4 regions of the Companilactobacillus allii genome follow, and region 3 is predicted to be linked to each of the others. Evidence: predicted binding sites of a transcription regulator. Region 3 holds the regulator's gene; each other region holds the start of a gene.
The links. Region 3 encodes NrdR, which represses ribonucleotide reductase genes. Its sites were predicted from a motif close to ACACNATATATNGTGT; they were not measured.
Positions count from the first base shown of each region.

Region 1: a site for NrdR is predicted at 2,158-2,173, ahead of BTM29_RS07410 (deoxynucleoside kinase). Genes of this name have one in related genera too.
Region 2: a site for NrdR is predicted at 2,196-2,211, ahead of nrdD (anaerobic ribonucleoside-triphosphate reductase). Genes of this name have one in related genera too.
Region 4: a site for NrdR is predicted at 2,667-2,682, ahead of nrdH (glutaredoxin-like protein NrdH). Genes of this name have one in related genera too.

Region 1 is NZ_CP019323.1:1,531,879-1,536,558, reverse strand. Features, by position in the region: gene BTM29_RS07420 (glycosyltransferase family 4 protein) at 1-754, opposite strand, end outside; gene BTM29_RS07415 (QueT transporter family protein) at 830-1,324, opposite strand; gene BTM29_RS07410 (deoxynucleoside kinase) at 1,448-2,089, opposite strand; gene BTM29_RS07405 (ATP-binding cassette domain-containing protein) at 2,297-4,680, shown strand, end outside.
Region 2 is NZ_CP019323.1:1,561,064-1,565,743, reverse strand. Features, by position in the region: gene nrdD (anaerobic ribonucleoside-triphosphate reductase) at 1-2,107, opposite strand, end outside; gene BTM29_RS07555 (TetR/AcrR family transcriptional regulator) at 2,467-2,991, shown strand; partial or broken gene BTM29_RS07550 (ABC transporter permease) at 2,992-4,054, shown strand; gene BTM29_RS07545 (ABC transporter ATP-binding protein) at 4,057-4,680, shown strand, end outside.
Region 3 is NZ_CP019323.1:1,681,352-1,686,031, forward strand. Features, by position in the region: gene polA (DNA polymerase I) at 1-1,221, shown strand, start outside; gene mutM (DNA-formamidopyrimidine glycosylase) at 1,242-2,081, shown strand; gene coaE (dephospho-CoA kinase) at 2,078-2,671, shown strand; gene nrdR (transcriptional regulator NrdR) at 2,693-3,178, shown strand; gene BTM29_RS08205 (DnaD domain protein) at 3,190-4,572, shown strand; gene dnaI (primosomal protein DnaI) at 4,575-4,680, shown strand, end outside.
Region 4 is NZ_CP019323.1:665,025-669,704, reverse strand. Features, by position in the region: gene BTM29_RS03175 (C40 family peptidase) at 1-652, opposite strand, end outside; gene BTM29_RS03170 (guanylate kinase) at 868-1,425, opposite strand; gene BTM29_RS03165 (DUF2187 domain-containing protein) at 1,510-1,713, shown strand; gene BTM29_RS03160 (LVIS_2131 family protein) at 1,847-2,479, opposite strand; gene nrdH (glutaredoxin-like protein NrdH) at 2,764-2,994, shown strand; gene nrdI (class Ib ribonucleoside-diphosphate reductase assembly flavoprotein NrdI) at 2,994-3,368, shown strand; gene nrdE (class 1b ribonucleoside-diphosphate reductase subunit alpha) at 3,355-4,680, shown strand, end outside.

The DNA of each region.
Region 1 (4,680 bases), 150 kb from region 3:
CAACTAATTCATCCATATCTGGACCGTCTCCAACAATCACTAACATAATATCAGGATTGTATTTCAACAATTCAGGCATCGATTTTAGCATATGATCAATTTTCTTTTCCAGAGCTATACGGCTTAACATCAAAATAACTGGTGTATCTTCAGAAATACCCAATTTTTCCCGAACATCAGACGCATTAACCGGCTTAGTATACTCTGATAGATCGACCCCTGTAGGAATTATAGAAATTGGTGCAGGTACATTATACCTATCCAAAGTTGTCTTCACTTGTTTACTTGGAGCAACAACCCCGGAAGCATTTTTTAAGAACATACGTGACATTTGCTTAACATGATATGGCTTAAGTAAATGCCCATTCAATACATAATGCAAATAATCCTCATACATTGTGTGATAAGTATGAACAAAAGGTATCTTCAATTGCTTCGCCACAAATTTACCCATTAATCCCAATGAGAACTCCGTTTGTGTGTGAATAATATCCAGTTTCAATTCCTTAGCAAGTTCCACAGCATGGAACATCCCCCTGATGGCAATTCTTCTATCAGTAAATGAAATGAACGGCACACTTCCCACACGGAAGATATTAGGTTCAATAGTTGTTTTCGAAACATTAGGATCTGTAGTAGTAAAAATATATACTGAATTTCCTTTTCGCTCCAAATCGTTCTTCAATGTCTGGATCGATGTAGCTACTCCACTAACTTGAGGGAAGTATGTATCGGTAAAAATTCCGATATTCATAAAAACATCTCCTCACAATCTTTATATTGATGATTATAACAAAAAAAAGGGAGAATCACTTCCCCCTTTCATCTCTTAGTCAATTAATTTACTAAAATTACGATTCTTCATTAAGAAATAAAAAATTGCGGCACCCACTGCTACCACCACTAATTCACCAATAGCGACCGATCCAGCGTTGATCCAAAATGGTATCTTCAATACTAAATGTAATTCTGCACCAACAATAATTCCGTTAACAACTGCACAGATTATTGGTACTGACCAGATCATAGACATTTTTGATGGCACCCTTGTAATCAATAGACAAGCCACAGCTGTAGCCAATGTTCCAAACAATAAATCATAAGCTCCTAATGATGCACTGAAAATATTGGCAATGAAACAACCTATTATCAATGACCAACTGTACTTGTGATTTAAAAATGGTAACAGCATCAAAATTTCAGAAACTCTGAATTGTACTGGACCATATGCAAAAGCTGAAAGCCCTGGTGCTATTGTTACTGCAACATATAAAGCAGCAATAATTGCAATCTGGGTAATGTCCTTTATTCTTAAATTGTTCATAAAACAAATCCCCCACTGTTTTTATTTAGTAGACAGGTTACCAGAAAAACTGTCTTAAATAGACTAACGTATTTTCATTCATTAAGCAAAAAAAATAGAAGCAACAGGCTTCTATTTTTCACTTTAGATAATTCTATATTTTGCTAATTCATCATCTATTTGTTTTAGAACTAATTTAAGATCATCTGGATTTTCAACAAAATCGTATTTGTCTCCATCGATTTTCATCTTTGGACTATAGTCATAATCATCATACCAGCCATCATATCTGCCAAGTAAATTATGATAATATTCAACCAAAGTTGGATCTTGTTCTGGTTGCTCATAATCACGTCCACGTTTTTCAATACGTCGAATCATCGTATCATATGAAATATCAATATGAACTAATAAATCTGGAGCTTTTTTAGCGGCAGCATAAGGAAGTTCTTGCATCATATTGGCTAATAACTCGTCATAAACTTTAACTTCTTGTGGCGTAGCACGTCCCATATCAGCATTCATATGGAAAAATAGTGAATCTTCATAAATTGAACGATCTAAAACGTTATTGTCATCAACCATTGCTTGTTTAATAGATTCAAAACGCTTGTTCAAAAAGTAAATTTGTAATAGGAAAGCGTACTTCTTAGGATCTGCATAAAATAGTGGTAATACTGGATTATCATCTACTTGCTCATAAAAAGCCTTTGTTCCTAGATGTTCTGACAAGATAGTTGCCATTGAACTTTTTCCGGCCCCGATTGTGCCGCTTAATACGATCATCATTATTATCCTCCAACCAATCATTAAATAATCTGTAAAAAATCAACATTTAATATAATACCACTTACGAACTAGATATTGTATACAAATATAGTGCTATAGCATATATGGTATTAGTTTCATAAGTTAACACTTAGTATGACAGCCCTTTTGGATAAAAAATATTTTTTAAAATGTTAAAATAACATGGAAAAGGAGGATTTAAAAATGCCGATTAGACACAAGAATTATATCCCAGATAATATTGAAGTTAGGGGTGCAAATGCGAACAATCTTAAAAATCTAAATATTGATATTCCTCTTAATTCATTCGTTGCAATAACTGGAGTTTCTGGATCTGGTAAATCATCATTAGCAATGGATACTATCTACTCTGAAGGTGCCAGAAAATATCTCAATGCACTTTCAACCTACACTAGAAGACGAATCACACAAATGGGACGTTCCAATGTCCAACAAATCAAAAATCTTCCTTCAACAATTGCCCTAAGACAACGACCAGTCGTGCCGGGAGTTAGATCCACTGTTGGTACCATGACTGAAAGTTTAAATATTTTACGTTTGATGTTTTCACGCCTGGCCTCAATAACTTGTCCAAATGGACATCACCTAGATCCAACCTTAAAAATCTCTCAAGTTATGGACCTACCATCTTCTGACGAAAATATGGGCATGATGACTTGTCCAGTTTGCAATGTAAAATTCATGGCATTTGGTGCCGAAGATTTTGCCTTCAATTCAACTGGTGCCTGTAAAACTTGCCAAGGTACAGGATTTTTAAAAACTATTGAATTAGACAAAATAATTCCTGATAAATCATTGACCATTGCACAAGGTGCTGTTCGCTCATGGAGATTACCAGGTAGATCACTACAAATAGAGCTTGCTGAACAATTGGGTGTAAGAATCAATGTGCCATTTGAAGAATTGACTACCGATGAAAAAAATATCGTTATAAAAGGAAAAGGTGTTAAAAGAGAAGTAATTATTCCTACATCAACTGGTAAGTCATTCAAACTTAATGCCCTATATGAAAATGCAATCGATGCAGTTCAACATAGTCTATCAAGCACTAAAAATGAGAATACGCTTAAACGACTAGGCAGGTTCTATGACGAAAAAGAATGTCCTAATTGTTTAGGCAGTAGATTCGATCCCAAATTATTTACAAATAAAATTGTAGGTAAAAACATTGCCGAGGTATGTCAATTAAGTATCGAACAACTACAAAAATTTTGTTCTACAATAATGGATTGGTTACCAAGTGATATGCAAAGAATTGGTAAGAATCTAACAAATGAACTATTAGAATTATTACAACCAATTGATGATTTGGGGTTAAATTATCTCAATTTAACTCGTGCAGGGAATACTTTATCCACCGGTGAATTACAAAGAATTCAACTTGCTAGAACTATTCGTAATCAAATGACTGGCGTATTGTACGTTCTAGATGAACCAAGTGTTGGTTTACACCCCGCAAACGTTACAGGATTAATCAAAATACTACATGAATTAGTCAAATTGGGTAATTCACTCATAGTTGTCGATCATGATACTAGTATCATTGCCGCTGCTGATTATGTTATTGAAATCGGTCCTTCCTCAGGTGCCAGTGGTGGAAAGGTTATTTCAGAAGGAACAGTCGACGAAATCAAGCACAACAAGGATTCTGTAATTGAACCCTATCTAACTGGTAATGCCAACATAATTCAACATAAATCTATAAAACCATTTAGCAAAGGTGAAATTGAAATAGAGATTAGTGACAGATTCAATATACATGATATGAAGGCAAAGTTTAGTAAAGAATCCTTAAATGTTGTCACTGGAATGTCTGGATCTGGTAAAACAACATTGATTTTTGATAGTCTAATAAAAGCACTCACAGATAAAATCGATAATGAACCGATGCCAAAATACGTTACCAAACTCAACGAAGATAATATCAAAAACATCTTAACCGTTGATTCCACACCAATTGGTAAAAATGTTCGATCCACCGTGGCAACTTATACAAAGATTCTGGACAAAGTTAGAAAACTATTCGCATCTACACCTGATGCCAAAAACAAGAAATATACTCCAAGTTACTTCTCATATAATAATAAAGAAGGTGCATGTAAAAATTGTGGTGGTACGGGTGTAATTACACTAGATATTCAATACCTACCAGATATTGTTGAAACATGTCCAGTATGCAATGGCAATAGATATAATCCTGATATTTTAGAGATAACTTGGCATGGGAAAAATATTGCTGAAATTTTGAATATGTCAATAACTGAGGCTATTGAATTTTTTAAAGATGAAGCTAATATTGAGGGAACTCTTGATACTCTTAATGAGATTGGACTTAGCTACTTAGAATTAGGTGAAAGTACCCCTACTCTTTCTGGTGGTGAAGCTCAAAGATTAAAGCTGGTCACTTATATGAAGCATAGTCAAAAAAATCAATTGTTTGTTTTTGATGAACCTAGTGTTGGACTTCACCCTAGAGACGTTTCAGTATTGATCAATGTTTTAAACAAATTAATTAATAATCATGCTACAGTTATTGTTATCGAACATGACCTAGATATCATAGCTAA
Region 2 (4,680 bases), 120 kb from region 3:
CGTGTCTACCATGAATCATTGGACGTTGTTGTGGATTACCTAAGTAACCGCATGTACGCTTAACAACATCACAAAACTGTGGATCATGATTACCACATTGTGGACAAACGAATCCTCTAGCTGTGGCATTGAATTCACCTTTAAATCCACACTTGAAACACTGATCAATCGAAGTATTAGTTCCCAAATATCCGACATGGTCATAAGCCCAATCCCAGACAGCTTCCAATGCTTTAGGATTTTGTTTCAAATTAGGGTATTCGCAATAATGGATGAATCCACCCGATGCATAGTGTGGAAAAATCTCTTCAAAAGTTAACTTAGCAAATGGTGATGGATGTTTTCTAACATCATAATGGAAACTATTCGTATAATATTCCTTATCTGTAATATCGGTGATTTTCCCAAATTTGTTAATATCATCTCTACAAAATGTGTCAGTTAGCGATTCAGCAGGTGTGGAATAAAGGCTATAATGATATCCGCTTTCCTCTGCCCACTTATTACATCTGTCTCTAAGAGCCTTTACAATGCTCTGTGCAAATTCATGAGCATCCTTATTATCTTCAAAACTGCCACCAAAAAATTTAGTACAAACTTCATACAGCCCGATATAGCCAAGTGACACAGTGGCACGTTGATTCTTAAATAACTCATCCACACTGTCACCTGCCTTTAATCTTTTACCAAATGCACCATACATATACAATAACGGAGCATTTTCGGGTTTAGCTTCTTTAGTACGCTCAACACGATATTCTAAGGCTGTTTTACAAAGTTTCATTTTTTCGTCAAAAATTTCCCAAAACAAATTAATATCACCATTTGATTCCAAGGCAATACGAGGCAAGTTTACAGTTACTACACCCAGATTCATTCGACCTGAATTGACCTCTTTACCAGTCTCATCCTTCCAGCCTTGTAAAAATGAACGACATCCCATTGGCGTCTTGAAACTACCAGTAATTTCTTTAATTTTTTCATACATTAATAAGTCCGGATACATACGTTTTGTGGAACATTCAAGGGCAAGCTCTTTGATGTCATAGTTTGGGTCTTGTGGATTCAAATTTAATCCACGTTTGATAGTGAATGTTAGTTTAGGAAAAATTGCTGTACGATGTTCTTTTCCTAATCCTTTTATTCTAATTTTTAAAATAGACTTCTGAATTTCTCGCTCGATCCAATTTGTTCCCAGTCCAAAGTTAATAGTCGTAAAAGGTGTCTGTCCTTGTGAAGAATAAAGTGTATTTATTTCATACTCTAGGGCTTGCATTGCATCGTAAATGTCTTTTTTTGTTTTAGCCTTTGCGAATTCTTCTCGTCTATTTTTTGCGACCCATTCTTTAGCATCTTTCATATGCTTGTCATAATTCAATTGTGCGTATGGAGCCAGTAATTGATCAATACGGTTTGCAGAACAGCCTCCATATTGAAGAGAAGCTACATTGGCAATGATTTGAGACATCTGAGCAGTTGCCGTTTGAATGGATCTAGGTGAAGACACCCAGGCATTACCAATTTTAAAGCCATTAGTTAACATCTCATCAAAATCTATCAAGCAACAATTAGTTTCTGGTGTAACTGGAGAATAATCCAGATCATGCCAATGTAAATCACCACGTAAATGTGCTTTAGCAACTAATTCTGGTAACATCTTCAATCCTAAAGCTCTACTTGTTACCCCAGCTTCAAGGTCACGTTGTGTATTAAAAATATTACTGTCCTTATTAGCATTTTCGTGGACAATTCTTTCGTTATTGCCAAAAAGTTTATTGATATTCTCTTCAATATTAGTAGCATCCTCAAAGTTCTTTTGCTCAAGTTGAAAATATTCTTGATACTGTTTTGAAGAAGCTTTGTAATTGTATTTGTTCATTAAAAGAATTAGATCATCATGTAATTGGCTTGTCTCAATCAAAAATGAATCTTGATATTTATAAACCAAATCATACTCAATTTTATTAATGACTTCTTTATCGTCAATCAACTTATTTAAGACAAAATCAATCTTGTATGGATAAAAATCTGTCTTGGTTCCCGATCTTTTTAATACTGAAATACTCTTTAAAGTATCCAGTATATTTTGGCTTTTTAATTCGTACATAGTCACACAACCCTTTTCAATTGAATGGATTAATTATATGTGGTTAAATCCATTAAATCAATATCTAGTAGTACAGTGTTTTTGTTTCACACTATATATGGTATGCAATTGGTTAATATAAATTTATTTTTCCTAAATGTTTCATGAATTTGGATCGGATATTTTATAAAAAATCAAGAATTTTATTCAAGAAATATTTTTGGGCTTTTTGATTTTTATTACATTTATATATATAACGATAACATCTTATATATTTTCGTTTATCGGAAGTTAAGTGAAAACCATTGACTCTTTATCCAATAGTAAATATACTCAATAACATAAGTTAAAAGTGACACCTTGTCACTTTAGGAGGAATTATGGCTTCTGATACATTCAAGAATTTAAATAAGGACAAGCAAGAACGTATTTTAGATGCTCTTTTAAATGAATTTTCACATCACACCCTGGCCGATGCCAAAGTGTCGAGAATAGTTAAAGAAAGTAAAATTGCACGTGGAGCTTTTTATAAATACTTTAAGGATCTAAACGATGCATATGAATACATCTATCATCATGCATTACAGGAAATACATCAAAGTGTTTCAACTGATACAACTGATGGCCTAACTCCAGATAGTTATGTTGAACAAATTAGAAATTTTATTACCAAAAGTACCAATAGCCGTTACTATGCCATTGTTAAGATGCACCTGCTCTATAATGAGAGCTTTTTTATTTCCACTTTCAATAATCAAGTGATAATTGAAAACGAATACTTTTGGGCAACACAGGTCCTAATTCATGATGCGCTAAAAAAAATCATGATTAATCCTGAGTCCCAAGAAATGATTTTAAAAAAATTAGACAATGTTTTACATGTTTTAGCAAAAGAGGATGATTAAATGTTTCTATCAATGAAAGAAATAAAAAAGGAAAAGTTTAGATACGGATTAATAATAGGGATGATTGTTTTAATCTGTTATTTAATCTTTATTCTAACTAGTCTAGCAATGGGATTGGCTCAAGAAAATACTGACGCCATCGAATCTTGGAATATAAAAAGTGTCGTATTAGATAAAGATTCTGATACCAGCTTGACTCAATCATTAATTACTAAAAATGAAGTAAAGAATACAAAAATATCTAAAAACGACGCATATATCGGACAAGCTGCAGTCGTCGCAAAAAAAATCTGGTAAAACCAAAGAATCAGCACAATTTATCGGACTTCACACTAATCAATTCATTGCAAAAAATTTAAAGCTTACTTCTGGGCACAATATCAAAAGTAGCAATCAAATCGTAGTGGATGAAAAATTCAAAAACGATGGATACAAACTTGGTGATAACCTAGAATTCAACTCAAATAGTACAAAATATGAAATTGTAGGATTCGTCAAAAATGCCAAATTAAATGTTGCCCCTGTTGTATACGGTACTTTAACAACTTGGAAAACACTGAAGAGCGTTAATAATACACTTATTGCAAGCGCCATTGTTTCTAAAAAAAGTAACTACAAAGCCAATAATTCGCAGTTAAAAACTTACTCTACTAAACAATTTATTGACGAATTGCCAGGTTACTCGGCACAGAATTCAACGTTTACTTTCATGATTGCCTTCTTAATGATCATTTCTTTGATCGTAATCGCAGTCTTCCTATATATTTTGACCATTCAAAAAATTCAAAATTATGCGGTATTACGTGCACAAGGTATTCCAAATAAGACACTTATTTCTGCAACAATTGCTCAATCATTGACCTTAGTTGTTGGCGGCTTACTGGTCGGAATTGCTCTTACAGCAATAACCGCACTAATAATTCCTTCCGCAGTACCGATGAGTTTCAATATTCCTATCCTATCAGCAGTCAGTCTAGGACTTGTTTTCACTGGACTACTAGGTTCTTTAATACCTATTAAAATAATTTTGAAAGTAGATCCTGTTAGTGTAATTGGAGGTTAATTATGACAATATTAAAATTAAATAATATAAATAAATACTTTGGTGAAGGTTCGAGTCGTGTACATGTACTAAAAGACGTTAATTTCACTGCCAAAAAAGGTGAACTCAACTTAGTTCTTGGTCCATCAGGATCAGGAAAGAGCACATTTTTAACTATTGCGGGTGGACTACAAACACCGTCAAGTGGGAATGTTCAATTAGAGAACGCGGATATCAAGTCTCTATCCAATAAACAACGTGATTCATTACGACTAAATAACATCGGATTCATTCTACAAGCATATAATCTAATACCGTATCTTACTGTTAAAGAACAGTTTCAATTAGTCGACAAAGTTAAAAAAAATCATAATCTGGATAAAGAGGCACTCGAATCATTACTTAAACAATTGGATATCGATGAATTAATCAACAAATATCCCGGTGAATTATCCGGTGGCCAAAATCAACGTGTAGCAATTGCCAGAGCGTTGTATACGAAACCAGATATGGTGCTAGCTGATGAACCCACAGCAGCACTTGATAGCCAAAGAGTTTTGGAAGTTGGGAAAATATTCCATGACTTAGCTCATAAACATAATATTTCAGTGATTATCGTTACACATGACCTGCGATTGACTGAATTT
Region 3 (4,680 bases):
GATAGTTTATATGATGAGATTGAATTACCTTTATCAAATGTATTGGCAAGTATGGAGATCAAAGGTGTCAAAGTAGATGCAACACGTTTGAAAGAAATGCAAAATGATTTTGCCAAGAGACTGGACGATATTGAACAACAAATTTATACCGAAGCAGGTCAAGAATTCAATATAAATTCACCTAAGCAATTAGGCGTTGTCTTGTTTGAAGATTTGAAGCTTCCAGTTATTAAAAAGACTAAAACAGGTTATTCAACTGCTGTTGATGTACTTGAGAAATTAAAAGATAAATCTGCAGTAGTTCAAAAGGTATTAGATTATCGTCATATTTCTAAGATAAATTCTACATATGCTGTTGGTTTACAAAAGTTTATTCAACCTGATAATCGAATTCATACAATTTATCAACAGACTTTAACTCAAACAGGTAGATTGTCATCTATTGAACCAAATCTACAAAATATACCGATTAGAGTCGAGGAAGGTCGCCAGATAAGGCGAGCCTTTGTACCACAAGACGATGATTGGGAGATGTTTTCTGCTGATTATTCTCAAGTTGAGTTACGTGTCCTGGCACATATTTCTGGAGACGAGAATATGCAAGAAGCATTTAAGGAAGACTATGATATCCACGCCCATACAGCAATGAGAATTTTTGGGTTAGATAGCACAGATGAAGTTACTCCAGATATGAGACGTAAGGCTAAGGCAACTAATTTTGGTATTGTGTATGGAATTAGTGATTATGGCTTGTCACAAAATATCGGTATAACTCGTAAAGAAGCTGCACAATTCATTGATTCATATTTTGAACAATATCCAGGTGTTAAGAAGTATATGGAAGATATTGTTAAATTTGCACGTGAAAATGGCTATGTTGAAACAATCATGCATCGTCGTAGATATTTGCCAGATATTCATTCGAAGAATTTTAATATTAGAAACTTTGCGCAACGTACAGCAATGAACACACCGATTCAAGGTAGTGCTGCTGATATTATTAAAGTTGCCATGATTAATATGCAAAAGAGAATTAAAGATGAGAACCTGCAAGCTAATTTGTTATTGCAAGTTCATGATGAAATGATTTTTGAGGCACCAAAATCAGAAATCCCATTGTTAGAAAAAATAGTTCCAAGTGTTATGGATTCTGCCGTAAAAATGGATGTTCCATTAAAAGTTGGATTTGCACACGGCAAGAGTTGGTATGAAGCTAAATAAATTAGTAAAATTTGAATGAAGTGGGTGAAAATATGCCTGAGATGCCAGAAGTAGAAATAGTTAGACGTGGATTGATGTCTCAAATCCAAGGTCGAAAAATCACAAATGTGGAGATAAGGTATCAAAATCTAATTACAGGTGATGTATCACAATTTATTGATATGGTAACTGGTAGCGTTATCGAAGATATTGGACGTCGTGCTAAATTTTTATTGATTCATTTAGATAATGGATTTACAATCATTAGTCATCTTCGAATGGAAGGTAAATATCGTGTATCGAGTGATCCAAGCATGATAGATAAACATTCACATGCAATATTTACTTTGGATAATGGTCAAAAGCTGATTTATAATGATGTTCGAAAATTTGGAAGAATGCAGTTATGGAGAACGTCTGATCTAATTGATAACAGATCAATCGCCAAATTAGGGCCGGAGCCGTTATCTACTGAATTTACTTTTGACAATTTAAAATCACGAATACTGAGACATAGAAGAGATATAAAAACTGTCTTACTAGATCAGTCAGTTATGAGTGGATTGGGTAATATTTACGTTGATGAAGTATTATGGAATGCATTGATTCACCCTGAAACTAAGGCAAACCATCTAAGTGATGAAGATATTAAAAATATTTTGAAGTATTCTAATGAAGAGATGAAGATGGGAATTGCTGAAGGTGGATCAACTGTTAGATCATACTTGGATTCAACAGGACATGCTGGTCATATGCAAGACTTTCTCCATGTTTATGGTAAAGAGGGTACACCTTGTTCAAGATGTGGTAATAACATTGAAAAAATCAAAGTTGGTGGTCGCGGTACGCACTTTTGCCCACATTGTCAGGTAGTTAAATGAGTAGAATATATGGATTGACGGGTGGAATTGCTGCCGGTAAATCCACTGTGCTCAAGTTACTAAAGGAAAAGGGATGCGTTGTTTACGACGCTGATCAAGTGGCAAGGGATGTTGTAAAACCAGGAACAATCGGTTTGTCTCAAATAGTCGCTGAATTTGGTGATGATATTTTATTACCGGACAAAACTTTGGATAGAAAAAAATTAGGCTCAATTGTTTTCTCAGGAAAATCACAACTTAAAAGACTAACAAATATAACTGGACCATTGATTCGTGAGCAAATTCTACATACAATAGAAGAAGTTCGTAAATCAAACGATAAAAAAATAACCATATTTGAAATTCAATTGTTATTTGAATCCAAGTACCAAGAATACTTTTCAGGAGTTATTAGTATTTATGTACCTATGGATATTCAACTGAAGAGATTGAAACAACGTGATAAGATTAATAATGAAGATGCTATTCAAAGAATCGATTCACAAATGTCAATGGACAAAAAAAGGCAACTTGCTGATTTTGTAATTGATAATTCTAAAGATTTAGACTTTTTAAATAAAGAAATAGATGATTTACTCAAAAAATTATGATATAGAAAAGAGGCTGATGATATGATTTGTCCACATTGTCATCATGATTCATCAAAAGTTGTTGATAGTCGTCCAAGTGATGAGGGACGTGCAATAAGACGTAGGCGAGAGTGCGAGTATTGCGGAACAAGATTCACAACTTTTGAGAGAATTGAAAAATCTCCGTTATTGGTAATTAAGAAGAATGGTAATCGTGAAGAATTTAGTCGTGAAAAGTTGTTACGTGGATTAGTACGTGCTGCTGAAAAAAGACCAGTTACGATTGATCAAATGAATGGTATTGTTGATAAGGTCGAAAATCAAATTCGAGCTACTGGTGAAAATGAGGTTGGATCACAGACGATTGGTGAATATGTAATGAAGATACTTGCTGACGTTGATGATGTTACTTATATTCGCTTTGCTAGTGTTTATCGTGAATTCAAAGATATGAATGGATTCATGAAAGAAGTTCAGGAAATGATGGCCAATGATGGCAATGAAAATAAATCAGATAAGAAGAATTAGGAAGTGTTAAGTTGGCCAAAGAGTTTAATTATGATTCGGCAAAATTCACTCCATTAACAGGATACTGGTGTCTTCCACATGGACAAATAAACGATTATGAACGTCATGTATTGACGGATCTTTATTTGCCATTACTTGGAACGAGGGCATTCAGTATTTATTTGTTATTGTGGGAAAAGATTCCTAACAAGGAATTGATTAGTGATCGTCAAGGTCATAACGAGTTACTTAGTTTATTAGATATTGATTTACAGACTTTTTATAGTGAACGGATTAAAGCTGAAGCACTCGGTTTGATTCGCACTTATCAAAAAAAGGATAATATTGGAGAATATTATATTTATCAGCTTTATGAGCCGTTATCTCCCCGTGAATTCTTCAAGGATGATTTAATGAGTATTTTTTTGTATGAACAAATTGGTGATAAAAGTTATAAAAAATTAGTAAAAAAATATTTCCAATCTAATGAAATTTTGAATGATGCAAAAGAGACCAGTAAGGATTTTCTAGAGGTATTCCAATTAGGCAATGAAGACTTGATCAATACTCCATCTGCTGTGAACGATGCTCAAAATGAATTTGATAAAATCAAAGATAAAAAACAACCTGAAATCAAACAGACTGCGATTCCTGAATTAGATTGGAATCTTATTGGTGATAGAATTGAGCAAATTGCTAAAATCAGTAGAGAAAATCTGCTTGAAAATCAACAGCTAGTAATTGATTTACATGCGTTTTATGGAATAGATGAAATTGCATTAAGTGATGTGATAGGTCAAACCAGTGATATTGTAAATCACAAAATTGATCCGATAAGATTAAAGAAATCAGTACAGGATAGATTTGCCCGTAATGCTAATATCTCTGTTAAAAATACAGAAGTTAAAGAATCAGATCAATCCAATCTAGATGAATCCAACAATAATTTGAATCGTGCAGATAATTTATTAGTGCAACAAGCTAAATCTCTTGCACCAGCCGACTTTTTAGCTGCAGAGAAACAAAAAAGTGGTGGATTTACTGGTGCTGCTGAATCACGCGCTTTACGTGATATGGCCATGAAGACTTATTTGTCACCATCTGTATTGAATATAATGGTTGACTATATTTTGAAAAATTCACCAACTTTGACGGTTGCTTTGATGGAAACTGTAGCTAACGATTGGCAACAAAATCATGTTGATACTCCTGAACAAGCTTTGCAAAGATTACACGACTTTCAAACGAAACCACGTAATCCAAAACGCCGTTACAATAATAAAAGTAGTCGTCGTGTTGAACAGGGAACTGATTGGAGTAAGGTAGTATCTAAGTCATCTGAAAGTGACGATGCTAAAAAGAAACAAGATGAACTACAGGAAAGACTCAGAAAAATGAGAAGTAAGGACAACTAGCTATGGAAAAATTGGGAAACAGTATATCTGAGTTTTTAAAATCCAGAGATTCAGATAAAAAGTACAGTCAATTGATGGAACAAGCTTTTAATGATAAAGATGTACAAG
Region 4 (4,680 bases), 1.0 Mb from region 3:
CGGCGATGTATTGGTTGTTACCTAAGTAGATAGCAACGTGATATGAAGAACCTTGGCCACCCCAGAATAATAAGTCTCCGGCTGATGCTTGTGAAACAGCTTCTTTTGTTCCGGCTGATTCTTGAGCTACAGTATATGAGCCAATGCTCTTACCTGTTGCTTGTTGGAATACATATGATGTAAATCCTGAACAGTCAAAACCTGAAGGAGTCTTACCACCCCATACGTATGGTGTACCTAAGTATTGTTTAGCAGTACTGATAACAGAATCAACACTTGATTGTGAGTTGTCTGTAGTTGTATCTGTAGTTGTTGTATCTGCAGCAGCTTCAGTAACAGCTGATGAGTCAGTTACATCTGATGCTTTAACCCATTCGTTTGTAGCAACATAGTAGAAAGTATTACCACTGTCATCTTGTACAGCTTTACCAACGGCCCATGAAGTGTTAGCAGCAAGTGCACGGCCAACAGTCTTAGCTGATGCTGATGGTGTAGAGTAAAGCAAAGTCATTGAACTTGTAGTTACAGCACTTGGTGCGGCAACAGTTGTAGCAGCATGTGTTGTTGTTGCATTTGAAACGCCTAAACCTGTAACTGCAAGTGAAGCAGCAGCTGTAAATGAAATAAGACTCTTTTTAACTTTATTATTCAAAATGAAAATCCCCCGTAATGGTTAATTGTTTTTTTTATTTATTAAATTTTCTTAAATTATATTTCCTTATCACTCAACGATGACTATAATACACTCTGAATATTGCAGAATTGTTACAGCAATTGTATAAGAATGTTACACTTTTTTCTTCACAATATTAAAAGGCTACCAATGCTGTTATATCAGCGTTGATAGCCTATTTGTGAATAATCAAATTACTTGATAATTATACTTTTTACTATTTTATCGACCTTTTCTTCGGTTTTTTCGATGGTTTTGTTAACAATTTCATATGATTTGTTACGTAATTCTACCGGAATTACCAGATCTCGTTTAAATTCGTCACTGTTTATTCGTCTTTGTACTCTATCTGGGTCATCCCCACGATCACGTAATCTATTTGCGACAGTATCAAGATCAAGCTTTAAAAATATGATCACTGCTAGGTCCCCATACTTCTTCTCATAAGAAATTGCACCAGCTGTATCAACAACAATACTGGCCACATCAACATTTTTCCACATTGCATTCAAACTTTCCTGAGACGAGCCATAGTGATATCCGGAGTATTCCACTTGTTCTAAGTAGTGGTTCTTTTTAAAAGTTTCATCCGTTTCGAAGTGATAATCCACTCCATCCACTTCTCCAACCCGTGGCAATCTAGTTGTATGAGTGATTACAATTGGAATATTATATTTTTCTTTTAAATATTGACTGATAGTAGTCTTCCCTGTACCACTGGCACCGGTTATAACAATAATTTTTTTTCCCATAAAAGTGTCCTATATTTGAATTATTTCTTCTACTATATTATTATACTAGTCTGTTAAGTAAAAAATCCTAGGAGATTTATACATATGAAAATAGAAGATTTGAAAGTCGGAGAAATTTACAAGTGTAACGTGGATGAAGATATGGATTATCCATTTGAAGGTAAAGTTGAAAAGGTCTATGAGCACTCAGCTTTGATGGAAATCGTAAAGAATGATCCTAAAGATGATTCTAATAAAACAGAATTAAACAACAAGATCGTTGTAAGTATTAAGAAAATTAAAGAATAGAACAAAATTATAATATAATTTTGTTTCTACGCACAGTTTTTTCCGTTTAATTTAAAAGAGTCCTAGCATTCACTTGCGTGAATACTAGGACTCTTTTTAGGTTATACTCGAAAACTGAGCGTTTAGAAACTCTCTACTTTACATTCTCCACATTAATAAATGATCTAGCTGGCACACGTAGTACACGATACTCCATCGCAAATCTGCCTGCTTTTAATCCTAAGCCATTTGAGAAGTTATTCTTATACTTTGCATGTGCAGTGATCACATAAGCTTGTTGATACTTTGCATCCATCTTTGTGATCTTCTTCATTGGCCAACTAATCCTCATCCCTGAAACGTTAAATGGCAATGTAGCATCTGAAATTGCTGCATTACGACTTGATACAGAATATGTCGAATTATTTACCCAGTATTGATAGACGTCATTATCACTATGCTTATCTTTCTTATCGATCTTTACATAATAACCTTGACCATCATCAGTAGTCTGAACGATCATTGGTTCATATTTATAAGTCATCTCAATGTCAGCTTTATTTTTCAAATCAACCCTTGAGAACAAAGTTGTATAAAGCATCCCACTAACTGCAAAAATAACCACAAGTATCTCGATAAAATCTACAGTGATCGTTTTCCAAGTTATTCCATTCTTTTGAACAACTAATATTTTTAGATGACGATTTCTAATATTAAATACCACAAGTACTAATAGCGCAATCACTAATAGCCATGCGATAATTCCCACAAAATTCCAAGAATTCATAATTTTCTCCCTACTAGTTTATTGCTTTTTCTTATTTGTAATTTTACCTGAAAAACCTATAATAGTCATTACGGTAATTTTACCACGAAACATCAAATTTTAATAAAAATCAGAATATTATTCACTAGACAAAAAGCGCTGGAACGGTCGATACAGCCACACTATGATGTATACCAATCTATTTAAAATACCATATATAGTACTTTTATGAGAACAATTACTAGTATTGGTATATTGAATGTTTTATACTAGTGAATGAATTACATTTCGAGGGAGTGGACCACATGAACAATATAATCGTATATAGTAAAAACAACTGCATGCAATGCAAAATGACAAAGAGATATCTCAAAGAACACAACATCAACTTTGAAGAACATAATATTAATAAAGAGCCTCAATATCTAGACATTTTAAAACAACAGGGTTTTCAAAGCGTACCAGTAGTTATGCCTGAAAATAGCGACCCAATCGTCGGTTTCCGCCCAGATAGCTTGAAAGCACTAGCTAACTAATGGTTGAAATAGCCTACTACTCAATTACCGGTCAAACCAGACGTTTCGTTTCAAAGACCGGTTTAAATGGATATGAAATTAACGACGCCGATCCGTTCCACGAAATGGGTCGGTCTTTTATTCTCATCGTTCCGGCATATGACGATGATATGATGGACCCTGTCGTAGATTTCTTGCAGTATAAAGACAACGCCAAGAACTGTGTTGGATTAGCTGGTGGTGGCAATCGTAACTTCAACACCCTTTACAATCACACAGCTAACGACATTGCCAAAGGACTAGATGTTCCCGTTGTATTCGAATTCGAATTTAACGGTACAAATAAAGACGTAGAAAACTTCAAGAAAGTAGTGAATAACTTTGGGACTAAATAATCTGGATGTAACTAAAGTAAGTTACTTCAAACTAAATAACGAAATCAATATTCCAGTTGATGGAAAAATTCCATTGAATAAGGATAGAGAAGCTGTTAAAGCTTTCTTTGCTGAGAACGTTGAACCAAATACTATGAAATTTGATTCATTTAAGTCACACATTGACTATCTCATCCAAAATGATTATATCGAAAGAGAAGTTATCGATAAGTATCCTTTTGAATTCATCGACAAGCTTTATCAATCACTATTAGATCAAAAATTTGAATTCCAATCATTCATGGCCGCATACAAATTCTTTAATCAATATGTCATCAAGACAAACGATGGTGATCTGTACTTGGAGAATTACGAAATGCGTATTCTTTTTAATGCCCTATTATTCGCAAATGGTGACCAAGACCAAGCAACTACTTTAGCATTTGAGATGATCATGCAACGCTATCAACCAGCTACACCATCTTTTCTTAATGCCGGCAGAAAACGCCGTGGTGAGTATGTATCATGTTTTCTTTTACAAGTAACTGATGACATGAACAGCATCGGTCGTACGATCAACTCTGCCTTACAATTATCAAGGATCGGTGGGGGTGTTGGTATTACTTTATCAAACCTTCGTGAATCTGGTTCACCTATCAAGGGAATTGATAATTCATCATCTGGTGTTCTACCAGTTATGAAGTTACTTGAGGATAGTTTCAGTTACAGTAACCAACTTGGTCAAAGACAAGGTGCTGGTGCTGTGTACTTAAACGTATTCCACCCTGATATTATTGATTTTCTTTCAGCTAAAAAAGAAAACGCTGATGAAAAAGTCCGTGTTAAGACTCTTTCACTTGGTGTAATCGTTCCTGACAAGTATTACGAACTTGTAAAAAACAATTCCGATATGTATTTGTTCAGCCCTTATTCAGTAGAGCGTGTTTACGGTGTTCCTTTCTCATATATCGACATCACTAAAGAATACGATAATATGGTTGCTGATGATCGGATCAAAAAGTACAAGATCAACGCACGTGAACTTGAAGATGAGATCAGTAAACTTCAACAAGAATCCGGCTATCCTTATGTCTTAAACATTGACACAGCCAATCGTGATAATCCTATCGACGGTAAAGTTATCATGAGTAATCTATGTACTGAGATTCAACAAGTTCAGATTCCTTCAGAATTAAATGATGCACAAGAGTTCATCAAACTCGGTACAGATGTCAGTTGTAACCTTGGCTCAACTAATATCTTGAATATGATGGAAAGTCCTGACTTTGGTAAATCAATTCGTTCTATGCTTAGAGCTTTGACATTCGTCAGT